Regions from separate parts of the Mesorhizobium sp. B2-5-3 genome, predicted to be linked through region 3. Evidence: riboswitches for the same ligand, from Rfam matches in the RefSeq annotation. Region 3 holds a riboswitch; each other region holds the start of a gene.
The links. Region 3 has a riboswitch for cobalamin ahead of bluB (5,6-dimethylbenzimidazole synthase). Riboswitches for the same ligand answer to the same signal wherever they lie in the genome.
Positions count from the first base shown of each region.

Region 1: linked by a shared signal. The riboswitch ahead of FJ867_RS11540 (CbtB domain-containing protein) and the one ahead of bluB (5,6-dimethylbenzimidazole synthase) in region 3 are both predicted to bind cobalamin.
Region 2: linked by a shared signal. The riboswitch ahead of FJ867_RS07630 (ABC transporter ATP-binding protein) and the one ahead of bluB (5,6-dimethylbenzimidazole synthase) in region 3 are both predicted to bind cobalamin.

Region 1 covers NZ_VFUS01000004.1:251,261-256,547, forward strand. The annotation lists gene FJ867_RS11530 (MFS transporter) at 1-796, shown strand, start outside; gene FJ867_RS11535 (aromatic ring-hydroxylating dioxygenase subunit alpha) at 800-1,969, opposite strand; cobalamin riboswitch at 2,104-2,300, shown strand; gene FJ867_RS11540 (CbtB domain-containing protein) at 2,336-2,515, shown strand; gene FJ867_RS11545 (CbtA family protein) at 2,531-3,328, shown strand; gene cobU (bifunctional adenosylcobinamide kinase/adenosylcobinamide-phosphate guanylyltransferase) at 3,321-3,836, shown strand; gene cobO (cob(I)yrinic acid a,c-diamide adenosyltransferase) at 3,838-4,452, shown strand; gene cbiB (adenosylcobinamide-phosphate synthase CbiB) at 4,785-5,287, opposite strand, start outside.
Region 2 covers NZ_VFUS01000003.1:42,611-47,897, reverse strand. The annotation lists gene FJ867_RS07640 (iron ABC transporter permease) at 1-487, opposite strand, end outside; gene FJ867_RS07635 (ABC transporter substrate-binding protein) at 496-1,443, opposite strand; gene FJ867_RS07630 (ABC transporter ATP-binding protein) at 1,489-2,277, opposite strand; cobalamin riboswitch at 2,534-2,743, opposite strand; gene FJ867_RS07625 (LacI family DNA-binding transcriptional regulator) at 2,806-3,831, opposite strand; gene FJ867_RS07620 (Gfo/Idh/MocA family oxidoreductase) at 4,013-5,044, shown strand; gene FJ867_RS07615 (sugar phosphate isomerase/epimerase) at 5,047-5,287, shown strand, end outside.
Region 3 covers NZ_VFUS01000008.1:36,613-41,899, reverse strand. The annotation lists gene FJ867_RS19570 (MFS transporter) at 1-815, opposite strand, end outside; gene FJ867_RS19565 (TetR/AcrR family transcriptional regulator) at 936-1,541, shown strand; gene bluB (5,6-dimethylbenzimidazole synthase) at 1,587-2,339, opposite strand; cobalamin riboswitch at 2,388-2,568, opposite strand; gene FJ867_RS19555 (histone deacetylase family protein) at 2,690-3,616, shown strand; gene FJ867_RS19550 (exodeoxyribonuclease VII small subunit) at 3,620-3,871, shown strand; gene FJ867_RS19545 (DUF2277 domain-containing protein) at 3,970-4,236, shown strand; gene FJ867_RS19540 (pirin family protein) at 4,277-5,197, shown strand; gene dxs (1-deoxy-D-xylulose-5-phosphate synthase) at 5,275-5,287, shown strand, end outside.

The DNA of each region.
Region 1 (5,287 bases), on a different contig from region 3:
GACCGATTTCATGCAGGCCGAATCGCTGCGCATGGCGTGGTCGATGTTTGCCTGGACGGGTGGGCCGACGCTCGGCATCTTTCTCTACACACGCTTCGGCATCTATGCCGCGCATGGCGCGGGCGCCGTATTCGCCTTGGCCCTGCTGGCGTTGTTCTGGACCTACCGGCTCGGCGACAATCCCTCGATCCGGCCGGGCAAGACGCGCCCGGTCAACCCGCTAGCCAATATCGGCCGCTTCGTCGCGCAGCCGAGGCTGAGGCTGGCCTGGCTGATCGCCTTCGGCCGCTCCTGCTTCTGGACGACATTTTTCGTCTATGGCCCGCTGTTCATGGTCATCACCGGTGAGGGCGAACTTGCCGGCGGCATTCTGGTTTCGGCAGGCAACGCGCTTTTGTTCATGGCGATTTTCTGGGGCAAGGCCGGCAAGCGCTTCGGCGGCCGCAGGACCATGACTTTTGCCTATTTCGCCATGTCGGTGGTGCTGCTGGCGGCGGGTGCCGTCGGCGAAAGCGCGCCGCTCGTCACCGGCGCCTTCCTGCTGTGCGGCGCCTTCTTCACCATCGCGCTCGACGCGCTGGGCTCGACCGCCTTCATGCGCTCGGTCCGCTCTTATGAGCGGGCGCAGATGGCTGCGGTCTACCGCACTTATCTCGACTTTTCCGAACTGACGCCGCCGCTGGTCTACTCGGTGGTGCTGGCCTTTTTCGGACTGGGCTCGGTTTTCGTCACGCTCGGCCTGCTTGCGGCGGTCTGCGGTTATGTCACCTGGCGGTATCTGCCGAAGTCGCTGTGAAGCTTACGGCACAAGCGCAGCATGTCGTTCGCGTACCCAATCGTGGAAGCGGTGGAGGTCGTACTCCTCCGGCATCAGCACGCCGGCCTTATGGCGCATAGAGCGCAGCCCTTTCTGGTTGACCTCGCAGATCGCGGCATCCTCCTCCAGCACCTGGGTGCCGAATCCGACGATGTTGTCGATGTCGGTGGCGGCGAGCGCGTCGGGCGCGAACAGCCATTCGGCGGTCAATTCGGTCTGCTCGGGGCCAAGCGGCACCAGCCGTACGGACCTGACATAGTCGACGTGGCCGACGATGAACATCGAGGGCAGGCTGGTGGCGTAGGTCTGGCCGGCGGCGCGCTCGGCCGGCGTCAGGCCCGAAAAGACCGGCCCATGCGCCCGGCCGTCACGTGACCATGTTTCGGCACCCGCCCGCAGCCTGCCGGAAAATTCCGGCGCGTCATTGTCGGCATGGCGGGTCCATTCGGGGTCGTCATGCCGGCCCATCAGGCCGCGGCCGTAGATCGGCACCAGCCGCGACAGGTCCTTGTGGACGCCGGGGCAATGCAGGCATTCGTTGAAGTTTTCCCAGAAGATCTTCCAGTTGCAGTTCATCACCTTGCGCAGCACATGGCCCGATACCAGCGATTCCAGCGGCCAGTTGCCGAGATCGCCGGAGGCCGGGTCGAAGGATGAGTGCGCCGAGCCGGCGGCATCTTCCGCGAGATTGACGAAGACGAAGCCGCGCCAGACCGACAGCGCGACGCGATAGAGCGGATGGTCCGCCTTGTCGAAACCTTCGGGCAGCGTTTTCGATGGCACGCGCACGAGCTCGCCGCGCAGCGAATAGGACCATGCGTGGTAGGGGCAGGTGATCAGCCGCGCCTTCAGCCGCCCCTCGCGTTCCTGGCAAAGCTGCGATCCGCGATGCCGGCAGGTGTTGTGGAAGGCGCGCAGTTCGCCGGTATCGTCACGCAGCACGACGATCTCCTGGCTGCCGACACGGAAGGTGCGGAAAGCCAGCGGTTGGGCGAGATCAGCTTCACGGCAGACGAGCAGCCAGTTCCTGTACCAGATGGCGTCGAGGTCGCGCTGGTAGGCCGCCGCATCCCAATAGGCCGAGGACGGCAATGTCGGCTCGGCCCGGGTGAGGCCGTTATAGGGGGCGTGCTGGCTCTGGACGGGCTGCATGGCTGGCCTCCTGTGAGGATGGCAGCCGACACCCGGCCACGGAAATTGTCAATTGCAGCGGAGCAAGCGGCCGGACGGCGCTAAAGCGCTTGTCGCCGTCGGAATTTGGTTTGCCGGATGCGGCGATTTTCCCTATAGTCACCTTCGTCGTCGGTTCCGATTGGAGCCAAGAGGGAATGCGGTGCGGGCAGATTTGTTGCCCAATGCCGTGGCTGCCCCCGCAACTGTGTGCGGTAGTCCTCTCCATATGCCACTGAAGATTTTCTTCGGGAAGGTGGGGAAGGGCGCTGATCCGCGAGCCAGGAGACCTGCCGGCGACAGGAAACTGACTTCGATGCCCTCGGGTGGAGGGTGAAAGGACAAGACATGAATACCGCTTCCGTCTCCCTCGGCGCCTCCATCTCCTCGCAGTCGCGCCTCCTGCAGCTCGCGCTCGCGGCGCTGCTCGGCGTTTTCGTCGTAGGCTTTGTCGGTTTCTCGCATATCGACGCGGTCCACAATGCCGCGCACGACTATCGCCACTCGATGGCGTTTCCCTGCCACTGATAGGGATTTGACATCATGAACCTGTTTCGCAACGTCGTGTTCATCGCGGCGATCGCAGGGCTCGTGGCCGGTGTCGTTCTCGCCTGCATGCAGGCCTATGCCACCGTGCCGTTGATCCTGAAGGCGGAAGTCTACGAACAGGCCGGCGGCGGCCACCACCACGACCATACCGCACCGGCCCCGACCGACAACAACGCCATGAACTCTGCCGCCCCGGCGGGCAATGCCATGAGCTCCGCCGCGCCGGCAGCCGCTGAAGCTGTTCCGGCTGAAGAGGAAGGCTGGGCGCCGGCCGACGGCTTCGAGCGCTTCGCCTTCAGCGTGCTTGCCAACATCGTCACCGGCATCGGCTTCGCGCTGGTCCTGGTCGCGGTTTCGGAATTCGCCGGCGGCATCGGCAACTTGCGCCAGGGCGTGTTCTGGGGACTGGCCGGCTTTGCCGTGTTCACGCTGGCGCCGGGCCTCGGCCTGCCGCCGGAACTGCCGGCCATGCCTGCCGCCGAGCTTCTGCCACGCCAGATCTGGTGGACGGCGACGGTGGCGGCGACGGCGATCGGCCTTGCCCTGATCGCCTTCCGCAAATCACTGCCGCTGGCGATTCTGGGCGTGGTGTTGATCGTCGCGCCGCATATTGTCGGCGCGCCGCAGCCGGACAGTTTCGAGACGCCGATTCCGGAAGGCCTGCACCATCAGTTCGTGGTGGCGGTAACCGTGACCAATCTGGTGTTCTGGCTCGTGCTCGGCGCTGTCGTCGGCGTGGTGCGCGGACGCTTCACCGGCAGCGCGACGAGCCTGCGCGACAGCTTTGCCTGATCGCGGAAGACTGACCTTCATCATCGGCGGTGCGCGCTCCGGCAAGAGCGCGCACGCCGAAACGCTGATGACGGCCTTGCCTTCGCCATGGACCTACATCGCCACGGCGCAAGCCTATGACGACGAGATGCGGCAGCGCATCGCGTTGCACCGGTCGCGGCGCGGCGAGGGCTGGACGACCATCGATGCACCGCTTGGCCTTGTCGGTGCACTCGAGGCCCTACCGGAGGACCAGCCGGTCCTTGTCGACTGCCTGACGCTCTGGCTGACCAATCACATGCTGGCCGATCATGATGTAGAGGCCGAATGTCGGCGGCTGGCTGACATGCTGTCGCGGCCGCGCGGACCCTGGTTCGTGGTATCCAACGAGGTCGGGCAAGGCATCGTGCCCGACAATGCGCTGGGGCGCCGGTTCCGCGACGCCGCCGGCCGGCTCAACCAGCAGGTCGCGGCGATTGCCGAGACCGTGCTTTTGATGGTGGCGGGGCTGCCGCTCAAGGTGAAGTGACATGACCGACATCGACGAAAAGGACGAAGAGCGCCACCGCGCCAAGATGGCCAAGCGCAAGGCGGTCCAAGACGCCGAGGTGGCGAGCAAGACGGTCGAAAAGGGGCTGCTGATCGTCAACACCGGTCCCGGCAAAGGCAAGACCACGGCTGCCTTTGGCCTGGCGTTGCGCATGCTCGGCTATGACAAGCGCGTCGGCGTCGTCCAGTTCATCAAGGGCAAATGGCATACGGGTGAGAAGGAGGCCTTCGCCGCCTTCGGCGACCGCGTCGTGTGGCACGCGATGGGCGAGGGGTTCACCTGGGAGACACAGGATCTGAAGCGCGACATCGCGGCGGCCGAGGCCGCCTGGGCCAAGGCGCTGGAGCTGATGGCCGATCCGTCGATCAGTCTCGTCGTGCTCGACGAACTCAACATCGCGCTGCGCTACGAGTATCTCGATCTGGACAAGGTGGTTGTCGCGCTGAAAGCGCGCCGCGAGGGCCTGCATGTCGTCGTCACCGGTCGCAACGCCAAGCCGGCGCTGGTCGAGGCGGCCGACCTGGTGACCGAGATGGGGCTGACCAAGCACCATTTCGCGGCGGGCGTGAAGGCGCAGCAGGGGGTGGAGTTTTGAGAGCTGTTGTCCCCTTTTGTGGATGAGCATTCAAGTCTGGTCGCCAAACGCTTCCAGCAGGGCTCACTTCCTTTCCCTCCGGAGGGGGGAAAGGTGGCGCTGCGAAGCAGCGACGGATTGGGGGAAGGCGGTTATCGAACGCGCGGTCCGCAGACAGGCAGGCGCAACCCGGCGGGTGCGAGAAACGCGACTGCCGAGCTCGTCGACCCCCACTCCGTCTCGGCTCGCCGAGCCACCTCTCCCCCGATCGACGGGGGAGAGGAAAGGCGCGAACCTGTTGCAGCCCGGCTCCCTTCCTCCCCTTCGGGAGAGAACTCACGGGGGGGGTGAGATCATGCCAGAATGACGATCGCCGAAACCACGCCGAACAGCGCGATCAACAGGCAGTCGGCGACGCGGTAGAGTTTCAGCGCCCGCCTTATGTCGATGCTGTCGGCTTCGCGCCGGCCGCCTTCGCCCATGAACGCGTCGTCGACCGTTACGCCGCCATAGCTGCGCGGCCCGGCGAGCGCCAGGCCAAGTGCGCCGGCCATCGCCGCCTCCGGCCAGCCGGCATTGGGCGAGCGGTGCTTTTTCGCGTCGCGCCGCACCGCCTGCCATGCGGCTTTCGCGTCGGCGCCTTTCACCAGGAAAGCCGCCAAGGTGATGAGCAACGCCGTCAGCCGCGACGCCGGCAGGTTGATCCAATCGTCGAAGCGTGCGGCTGCCCTGCCGAATGCTTCGTGGCGCGGCGTGCGATGGCCGATCATCGAATCGGCGGTGTTGGCGGCCTTGTAGGCGGCGCCGCCGGCGAGGCCGCCGACGCCCGTCCAGAAGGCGGGGGCAACGATGCCGT
Region 2 (5,287 bases), on a different contig from region 3:
CAAGTCCGGCGAGGATCAGCCGTTCGGGGCCTTGTCCCCTCACCCGCGCAACCAGCAAAAGCACAACGCAAGCCGCCAGAATACCTCCGGTGAACGCGGCGATCGGTAGCGTCCAGATCCCGAAACTGTCGCCGAAGACGGTGATGACGGAGACAGCGCCGGCGGCGGCTCCCGACGAGAGGCCGAACAGGAACGGATCGGCAAGATCGTTGCGCGTCACTGTCTGCAACAGCGCGCCGACCACGCCCAGGCCGCCGCCGAGACAGATGGCCAGGATGGTGCGCGGCAATCTGAGGTCGACGACGATCCTGCCGACCGGGCCGGACACGTCATGCCCCTTCAATCCGATCGCATGGCCAAGTGCTGCAACGACGTCGCCCAGCGGGATCATCGTCGAACCATAGGCGATCGATAGCAGCGCGAGCGCGGCCATAGCCAACGCGGCCGCCATCATGGCCAATACGAATGCCTTGTGCCGCAAAGTCATCTTCCCGGTTAAAAAGCTTCCGGATGCATCGCCCTGGCGATCTTGCCGATCGCTTCGATGTTGGCCGGTCCGGGTGTCAGTTCGGCATAGCGAAGCGCCACGAAGCGTTCGTTCTTGACCGCGTCTGTCTCCTTCATTGCCGGATGCGCTTTCAGGAAATCGAGCAGCTTCCGGTAGCCGCCGCCATCCTGATAGTCGAGCAGGATGAGGAATTGCGGATTGCGCGAGGCCACCGTCTCCCAATCCGTGTTGCCCCAGCTGGTGTCCATGTCGGCCATGATGTTGTCGCCGCCGGCCGCGGAAATCATGGCGTTGGGAAGGGCGAACTTGCCTGATGTGAACGGCTTGTCCTCGCCGGAATCATAGAGGAAGACGCGCGTTCCCCTGCGGTCGCCGACCTTTGCGGCGATTTCGGCGAGCTGCGCCTTCCAGCCGGAGACGAGCTTATCCGCTTCGGCCTCCTTGCCGAAGATCTTGCCCAGCTTCTCGACATCGCCATAGAGCAGGTCCATCGAAGCGGCAGGCCGGTTCTTGTCGAGATGGACACAGCTTTCCGTCAGCACCAGGGTCTTGATGCCGTGTGGCGCCAGCGTATCGGGCGTCACCTCGCCGCCCGGCTTCATGCCGTAATACCAGCCGGCGAAGAAGAAGTCGGGCTCGACAGCGACCAAGTTTTCCAGCGTCGGATATTTGGGCGCCAGTTCGGGGATCGAGCTCTGTTCGGCCTTGAATTCGGGAGTGACCTTGTACCATCCAGTGATGCCGGTCAGGCCGACGATCGACGGCTGCAGCTTCAGTGCGAAGGCCATCTCGGCCATGTTGAGATCGTGAATGACGGCGCGCTTTGGAGGCGCGTCGAAGGTCAGCGGCTTGCCGCAGCTGTCGACCGTCACCGGAAAGGCGAAGGCCGTAGAGCCGAGCAGGGAGAAGGCAAGAGACACGGCAAGGCGTTTCACGGATGTTGCTCCTTGTTGAACAGGATCTGCCGGAAATGGCTTCGATCACGAAGATGGCGCGGCACGGTTCGGAACCTCGAACACCGTCAGCTCGCGGTCCTCCGTCGGGTGGCGCAACCTAAAGACGTCGATACCGAAGATATCGCGGATCAGCTGCTGGGTGAGTGCTTCGCGTGGCGGCGCCAGCACATGCAACCGGCCATGGCTCATCACCGCGACTCTGGTGGCGAAAGGCGTCACCAGTGCCAGATCGTGCAGCACCGCGATCACGGTCATGCCGAGGCCTGCAACCAGTTCGAGCAACTCGCTGCGCGCCCGCGGGTCGAGATGGTTGGTCGGCTCGTCGAGGAACAGGATCTTCGGCTCCTGCGCGATGGCGCGGGCAAGCTGGGCGCGCTGGCGCTCGCCGCCCGACAGCGAGCCGATGGTGCGGCCAAGCAGCGGCAACAGCCCGGTCCGGCGCAGCGCCTCGACGACAATGTCGCGTTCCTCGCTCCTGTGCCTGCGGCCGGTATGCGGAACCCGGCCGAGCTCGACATAATCGATCACCGCCAGCCGTGGATCCGGTTGATCGGTCTGGCCGACGACGGCGATGTGCAGCGCCCGCTCGGCGGTCGAAATCCTGTCCAGCAGGCGTCCGGTGAGCTTCACTTCGCCCGAACTCGGCCGCAGCATGCCCGACAGCATGCGCAGCAATGTCGTCTTGCCGGCGCCGTTGGGACCGATGATGGCGAGACGGTCGCCCGCCGCCACCGAAAGGCTGACCGGATGCACCAGATGCAGGCCATCCGCCGCCGCGGCCAGGTCGCGGGCCTCGAGAAGCGGCGCGGTCATGGGCAATTCCTTGCAGGGCCTGCCGGAATACGGGCCAGCGTCTTGCCTGCCAATCCTGCCGGACGCTGGCCTGAATTCACCTCGGTGGCGATATCGCGGCAAAGCGTGCACACGATGATGCGATGCATGGGAATGCAGTGAATGCGATCGATGGAGCCGTCCAACTTCCGTCACTTTCAAAAATGGCGACGGAAGGAAGCTGGCTTGAACCGGTCGACAAGACCGAACCCCGCGTCTCCTCCCGGCACACCCCGTCCGGTCAACTCATGCAGATGGCAGGTCTCCTGGCTCGCGGGTCGTTGCGCCATCCTGCCTTCCCAGCCTTGCCGGCCAGTGGCTTTTCGGATTTTGCTCGCCGCTTACAGTTGCGGGGGCAGCCAAGGCTTCGACCCGAAAATCGGGCCTCACCATGTTCCCTTTTCACCCCTCGCCTTGCGGCGCGGGGACCATCACGAGTCGCAGCCTAGGATGCAGGCAGCGTCAAGGCAAGGTCGATGTATGTTCTGTTATAACAATACAATCATCCGGTCAATCGCTATCGCGCGCCACCAGTTCCAGCGGCCAGACCTCGCGAATGATCTCTGGCCCTTTCGCGCCGGCGAAAGCCGGGAGCGAGGCGAGCAGGATTTCGCCGAGGCGCCGCCCCATCGGATCCAGGCTCGGGCGAAAGCCGGTCAGCGCCGGCGAGAAATAACGGCAGAGCGGCGTGTCGACGATGACGATCACCGCGACATCCTGCCCGGGCTTGATCCCCATTTCGGCGAGCGCTTTGCAGCCGCCGAGCGCCATCGAGTCGTTGTTGAAGATAATCGCGGTCGGCGGATCCTTCGACCGCATGACTTGCGGTGTCACCGCGTAGCCACCGGCTTCGTTGATAAAACCGTCCACAATCAGGCCGGGATCGACTTCGATGCCGTGCCGCCGCAGCGCCTTGCAATAACCCTCCAGAAACAGATAACCGAAATTCAGGTCAAGCGACGGCCGGATGGCGGCGATGCGGCGGTGGCCACGCGCAACCAGCCGGTCGACCGCATCGGCGCCCGCCTTCTCGAAATCCAGATCCAGAGAGGGATAGCTGTCGTCGCCGGACCGGCTTCGGCCGAGCGTCGCGAAGGGAAAGCCGGCCTTGCTCAGATAGTCGATGCGATCGTCCTCGCGCCGCGTCCAGGCCAGTACGACGGCATCGGCACGACGCGTCTCGACGACGCGGCGCAGCCGCTCCTGTTGATAATCCGCCGGCGCGCCCATGACGATGATCAGGTCCAGCCCGCACTCGGCCAATGTCGCTTGCAGTCCGGTGAGGAACGGAATGAAGAACGGCTCGCCATACTGCTGGTCGCCCGGATGCGGCTGCAGCATGAAAGCCACGGCATGGGTGGTGCCGCGGCGTAGGTTCCTGCCCGAGTGGTTCGGTGAATAATTGAGCTTCCGGGCCGCCTCGAGCACGCGCTGGCGTGTCTCGGCGTTCACGTCGGCGCGCCCGTTAAGCGCGCGCGAGACTGTACCGATCGAAATGTTCAGGTGCCGCGCAAGATCGTGAATGCTGGACGCCAAGACCTCCCCCTCCTGCTTCTGGCTAGCACCAGCCGGTCGTGCGGCCAAGGCGTTTCAGAGCCGACGGTACAAATCCGATTGACAATATATGCCATCGGGTGTGTCATCGTAAACGTTTACGGAAGTCATTTACGGACTGCCGTGGGTGCCAGCCAGGAGGGGTTGGCCGGAGGAGCGCTGGATGATGCACGTCGTCCTGGTCGGGTGCGGAGCCATGAGCAAAACCTGGCTCGAGGCCATCAGCCAATCCCCTGCCGTCAAGATCGTCGGTCTCGTCGACCTCGACGCCGACAGGGCGCGCCAGCGGGCACGCGAATACGACCTCGCCGGGGTCGCGATCGGGACCGATCTCGACGTCGTTCTCTCCCAGACCAGACCCGATGCGGTGTTCGACGTGGTCGTGCCTGCCGCCCGTCGCGCCGTGGCGAATTCGGCCTTTGCCCATGGCTGTCATCTGTTGACGGAAAAGCCGCTGGCCGACAGCCCGGACAATGCGCGCGCCATCATCGACGATGCGCGGCGCGCCCGGCGCATCCATGCCGTGGTGCAGAACCGCCGCTACGTCGCCAACGTCCGGCGCATCCGGCGCTTCCTCGGCTCCGGCGCCATCGGCGCTGCGACCAGCATCCATGCCGATTTTTTCATTGCGCCGCATTTCGGCGGTTTCCGCGAAGGCATGCGCCATGTGCTGCTGCTCGACATGGCGATCCATACATTCGACGCCGCCCGCTACATGGTCGATGGCGAGCCGACCGAAGTGTATTGCCGGGAATGGGAGCCGGCCAATTCCTGGTACCGGCAGGGATCGTCGGCAAGCGCCACCTTCGAGCTCGGCCAGGGCAAGATGTTCACCTATCGCGGCAGTTGGTGCGCCGACGGTTTCCGCACCAGTTGGGAAGGCAGTTGGCGCATCGTCGGCGAACGCGGCAGCCTGACCTGGGATGGTCATGACGAGTTGAAGGCCGAAGCCGTGCTGCCGGAACGCGAAGGCCTGCTCGACAAGGTCGTGCCGGTAGCGGTGCCGCCGCTCGACCCTGCCGACCGCATCGGCGGGCATCTCGGCGTCATGGAAGATTTCGTCCGCGCCGTGGAAACCGGCACCGAGCCGGAGACGCGCGGCGCCGACAATATCACGAGCCTGGCCATGGTTTTCGCGGCGATCGAAAGCGCCGAGACCGGGCGCCGGATCGAAATCCCCAGGCAGGAAGGATGACCATGGCGGACCCGCTTCTCGACATCAGGATCGGCACCATGGTGCGGGCCAATCTCGAAGATCCGGCCGCCTATGTCAGGCAGATCCTGCCGCTCGGTTTCGAGAGCGTCCAGCCCTTCTTCTGGCAGACGCTGGGCGGCAAGGACCTAGGGCGGCTCGCCGGCGAGATCCGCGACGCCATCGGCGATGCCGATGTCAGCGTCAGCTCGATCGGCGTGTTCGGCAATCCACTCGAGAGCGGCG
Region 3 (5,287 bases):
TTGAGGTTGAGCGCGCCGACCACGATGCCCAACACGAACGATCCCAGCGCATAGACGCCGATCACCAGGCTTGCGGCACCGGCTTGGCCGAACTCCTTGGTGATCGCCACCGTGCTCACTTCCGTCGTCGCGAAGGTCGCGCCGATGAAGATCAGGGCGAAGGTGATGATCTGTACCGGCCGCAGGCGGATTGCCGAGCCAGTCGAACCATGGTCCACCGGCCGCACTTTCGGCTCCGTCGATCGCTGCAGGATGAATGCTATCGAGCCCAAAGCGAGAAACAACGTGCTCGCCAGCATGCCTGCTTCCGGAAACAGCGCCGCACTGAGGCCCACCGACAGCGACGCGCCGGCGATATAGACCAGTTCGTCGGCCGCCGATTCGAAGGCGAAGGCGGTGTTCATCTCCGGCCGGCCGCGAAAAAGCTCGGTCCAGCGCGCGCGCACCATTGCCGGCATGCTGGGCATGGCCGCTGCCAGCAGCGCCGACACGAACATTGTCCATACCGGCCAATCCTGGTTGGCCGACGCAATCAGCAGCAGGAATGCCAGCACGGAGATGATGGTGGTGGGCACGACGATCCATGTCTGGCCGAGGCGGTCGACCAGCCTGGAGATCTGCGGCGCCAGGAAAGCGTTGGCCAGCGCGAATGTCGCCGAGACGGCACCCGCCAGCCAGTATTCGCCACGCGTCTGCGACAGCATCGCCACGATGCCGATCGGCGCCATGGCGATCGGCAGGCGCGCCATGAAGCCTGCAGCGGCAAAGCCCTTGGCGCCAGGGGCTCGAAAAATCTCGGAATAGGGGTTCTGCATGGTCCGTTCCTCGACAAAAGGCGATTCGGAAATTACATACGATGCGTATGAATACTAAATAGATCATACGTCGCGTATGTCAATTGGCATACGTGACGTATGTAGATAAGGCCAGAAGAGATGCACAAGCCCCGCAGGGAAATGATCGCCGAAACGCGCGCCAAATTGATTGCCGCGGCCCGGCATGCGTTCGGAACGATCGGTTATGCCGAGGCATCGATGGATGATTTCACCGCATCGGCAGGGCTGACGCGCGGTGCGCTCTATCATCATTTCGGGGACAAGAAGGGGCTTTTGCAGGCGGTTATCGCCGAGATAGACGCCGAGATGGCGGCACGGGTGAATGAGGTTGCAGCGAAAGCACCGACCCGCTGGCAAAGCTTCGTCGACGAATGCACGAGCTACATCGAAATGGCGCTGGAGCCGGAAATCCAGCGCATCATGTTTCGGGACGGTCCGGCCGTGCTGGGGGATCCCGCGCAATGGCCGAACGCCAATGCCTGCGTCGCGTCGATGACCGATCACCTGACGACGCTGCAGGGCGGCGGGGTGGTTGTCCCGGGCGTAGACCCCGAGACCGCGGCACGGCTGATCAACGGGGCGAGCAGCCAGGCGGCGCAGCGGATCGCCAATTCGAACGACCCGGAAGCGACGTCGAAGACCGTGGTGGCGGCATTCAAGCAACTGCTCGAAGGATTGTTGAGGAAGGATGCCGGAGCCGCCTGACGACGGCAGGCCGCCGGCAGCGCGCTGCGCATGCCGTATCGGCAATCAAATCAAGGGTTTGTCAGACGTTTCGCATGTTGCCGCCTTGAGGCGTGCGATCGTTGATTTGAGCGGAACTTCGCCCTGTCCGCAAAACGTCTCGCTCATGATCAGCTCGGGCAGCGGCAGCCGCCGCCCCCAGCCATGTGTTTCGAGGTCCGGTTTCGGCGCGAACTCCGAGACACGGCCGACACAGAGATAGGCCACCGGCGTCACGTGCTCGGGAATCGACAGAAGGCCTTTCAACGCCTGCGCCTCGATAATGCTGACCCAGCCAACGCCGACGCCTTCGGCGCGCGCCGCCAGCCAGAAATTCTGCACCGCGCAGACCGTGCTGTAGAGATCCATCTCGGGATTGTGCCAGCGTCCCAGCGGCGAACCCTGTGAGCGTCGGCGGTCGCAGGTGATACAGATATTGAGCGCGCTTTCGCAGATGCCTTCCAGCTTGAGCTTGCGGTAGAGCGCCCGCCGCTCTTCCTCGATCGCCGGCAATTCCTGCTCGCGCGCCGCGAGGAACAGGTCGCGCACCTGTTCCCGTCGTTCGGTGCCACGAATGACGATGAAATTCCATGGCTGCATGAAGCCGACCGATGGCGCGTGATGGGCGGCAAGCAGCAGCCGCGCCAAGACCTCGTCGTCGACGGCCTCTGATGTAAAATGGCTGCGGACATCGCGCCGCGTGAACATGGCGCGGTAGACCGCATCGCGCGCCATCTGGTCGAATCCGTCACCCACGGGGATGGTCATATTGTCCGGCATCGCTTGTCCCCTTGCGATTGCAATCAACTGCCGTCCGCCTGACCATGCGGATGACGATGCCTGCCAGGCCGGTCTTCTGGCTCGGGATCAACCCGCATCCGGCGCCTTCCCGTCATCGACAGTGGCATTTACCGGCGCGGTCCCCCTTACAGCGTTGGGCACGCCACGGTATCAAACCGTGTTCCCGATTCTCCCGCTCGCGGCGGGCACCAGGCAGTGGCCGGGACTTTACGACGAAGCCCCTGCGCCGCCAATCCCCGCGGCGACGCGAACGGACGCAAGCGCGATTTTCCCCAACCATCAGGCCGCAACGCATGGCCATCGCCGCGCCAGGGCACTAGATAGGGAGCATGGCCACTCGTCTCTACACCCATCCGATCTTCCTCGAGCACATCACGCCACCCGGCCATCCGGAGCGGCCGGACCGCTTGCGCGCCATTGAGCGCGTGCTCGACGACGAGGCTTTTGCCGCGCTCGACCGCCTCGAGGCGCCGGAAGGCGATGAGGCCACCATTCTCTACGCGCATCCCGAGGATTTCGTCGAGCGGGTACGCGCCGCCATTCCCGATACGGGCATCGCCCGCATCGATGCTGACACAACGGCCAGCCCGAAGAGCTGGCAAGCGGCGATCACCGCGATCGGAGCCGCCAACGCCGCCGTCGACGACGTCTTTGCCGGCAGGGCAGACAACGTTTTCGTCGCCGCCCGGCCGCCCGGCCATCATGCGGAGAAAGCGACGGCGATGGGCTTCTGCCTGTTCAACACGGCGGCCATCGCCGCACGTTATGCACAGCGCAAACACGATATCGAACGCGTCGCCATCGTCGACTGGGACGTGCATCACGGCAACGGCACGCAGGATGTTTTCTGGGACGATCCGTCCGTGCTTTATTGCTCGACGCACCAGATGCCGCTCTACCCCGGCACCGGAGCAAAGAACGAAACCGGCGCCGGCAACATCGTCAACGCGCCGCTTGCGCCGCAGACCGGCAGCGAGGCGTTCCGCGATGCCTTCCTGTCGCGCGTGCTGCCCTCGCTCGACAATTTTGCACCCGACCTGATCATTATTTCGGCCGGCTTCGATGCGCATCATCGCGACCCGCTGGCCGAGATCAACCTGACCGAGGATGATTTCGACTGGGCGACCGGCCAACTCATGCAGCGCGCGGCGCGCCACAGCGGCAACCGGCTCGTCAGCCTGCTCGAGGGCGGCTACGATCTGCAAGGATTGGCATTTTCGGTCGCCGCCCATGTCGGGCGACTGATGAAAGGATGAATGATGGCTGGTGAAACCAACGAAGACGTCAAGGCGATGAGCTTCGAACAGGCTCTCGACGCGCTGGAGAAGATCGTCGATGATCTGGAGCGTGGCGATGTGCCGCTCGACCAGTCGATCAGGATCTACGAGCGCGGCGAGGCGCTGAAGGTGCATTGCGACCGGCTGCTCAAGGCGGCCGAGGACAAGGTGGAGAAGATCAGGCTGTCCCGCGACGGCAAGCCGGTCGGGACGGAGCCGCTGGACGCGGATTGAGGCACGCAGCCGTCTCTCTGGTTTTTGACACGATCATGATTGAGGATAGAACGCGTCCCGATTGAAACGGCTCCAGGACAAGAGGAGATACGGAAGCGATGTGCAGAAACATCAAGACCCTGTTCAATTTTGATCCGCCGGCGACCAACGACGAGGTGCGCGATGCAGCCCTTCAATTCGTTCGCAAGCTGAGCGGAACGACGCGGCCTTCGAAGCAGAACCAGCACGCATTCGACCATGCCGTCGAGGCCATCGCGGCGTCGGCGCGCGAGCTTCTCGATTCGCTTGAAACCAACCAGCATCCGCGCAATCGCGAGGAGGTTGCGGCCAAGCTGCGGGCGAAGGCGGCGATCCGCTTTGCCTGATCTGGCCAAAGCAGCCATCGGCCGCTGACAAGGAGAGTTCATGAGCTTCTTTCCCGGGAAGGACCCTGAAGCCGGCGATGCCTTTGCCAGCGACCAAATCGAATTGATGGTCATTCCGAACGCCAAGGACATTGGCGGTTTTCAGGTTCGCCGCGCCTTGCCGACCGCCAAAAGGCGGCTGGTCGGTCCCTTCATCTTCTTCGACCGCATGGGCCCGGCCATCCTTCGTGCCGGTCAGGCGCTCGATGTCCGGCCGCATCCTCATATCGGCCTGTCGACGGTCACCTACCTGTTCGACGGCAGGATCAGGCATCGCGATTCGCTCGGCACCGAGATGGTGATCGAGCCGGGTGACGTGAACCTGATGACCGCCGGCCGCGGCATCGTCCATTCGGAGCGCACGCCGGAAGAACTGCGCGGCGCGCCGATGTCGATCTCGGGGCTGCAGACATGGTTGGCGCTGCCGGACGGCAAGGAGGAAGTGGCGCCGGTTTTCGAAAACACCGCTGTCGCGCGGCTTCCCGACATCGACGCGGAAGGCGTCAGTGGCCGCATCGTCATAGGCGATTTCCAGGGGCTGCGTTCCCCGGTGCGGGCCGATTCCGAGACGCTCTACGCCGACCTCAGGCTGGCGCCCGGCGCCAGCGTGAAAATCCCTGCCGACGCGGAAGAACGCGCCATCTATACGCTGGAAGGCGAGGTCTCGATTTCCGGCGACGTGTTTCCGGCGGAACGGCTTCTGGTGTTCCGACCCGGCGACGAGATCGTCGTATCCTCACAGGCTGGTGCCCATTTCATGCTTTTCGGCGGTGCCTCGCTGGGCTCGAAGCGCTACATCTGGTGGAATTTTGTCTCGTCCTCCAAGGAGCGCATCGAACAGGCCAAGCAAGAATGGAAGACCGGCCGCTTCGACATCGTTCCCGGCGATGAGGAAGAGTTCATTCCACTGCCGGAAGGCTGAGGAAGTCGACGACGGGGCGTGCCTTTCGCGTCATTTGGCAGGCATTTACTTTCGCCTGCCGGCGGCCTATCCCGCGCATGAACAGAAGCT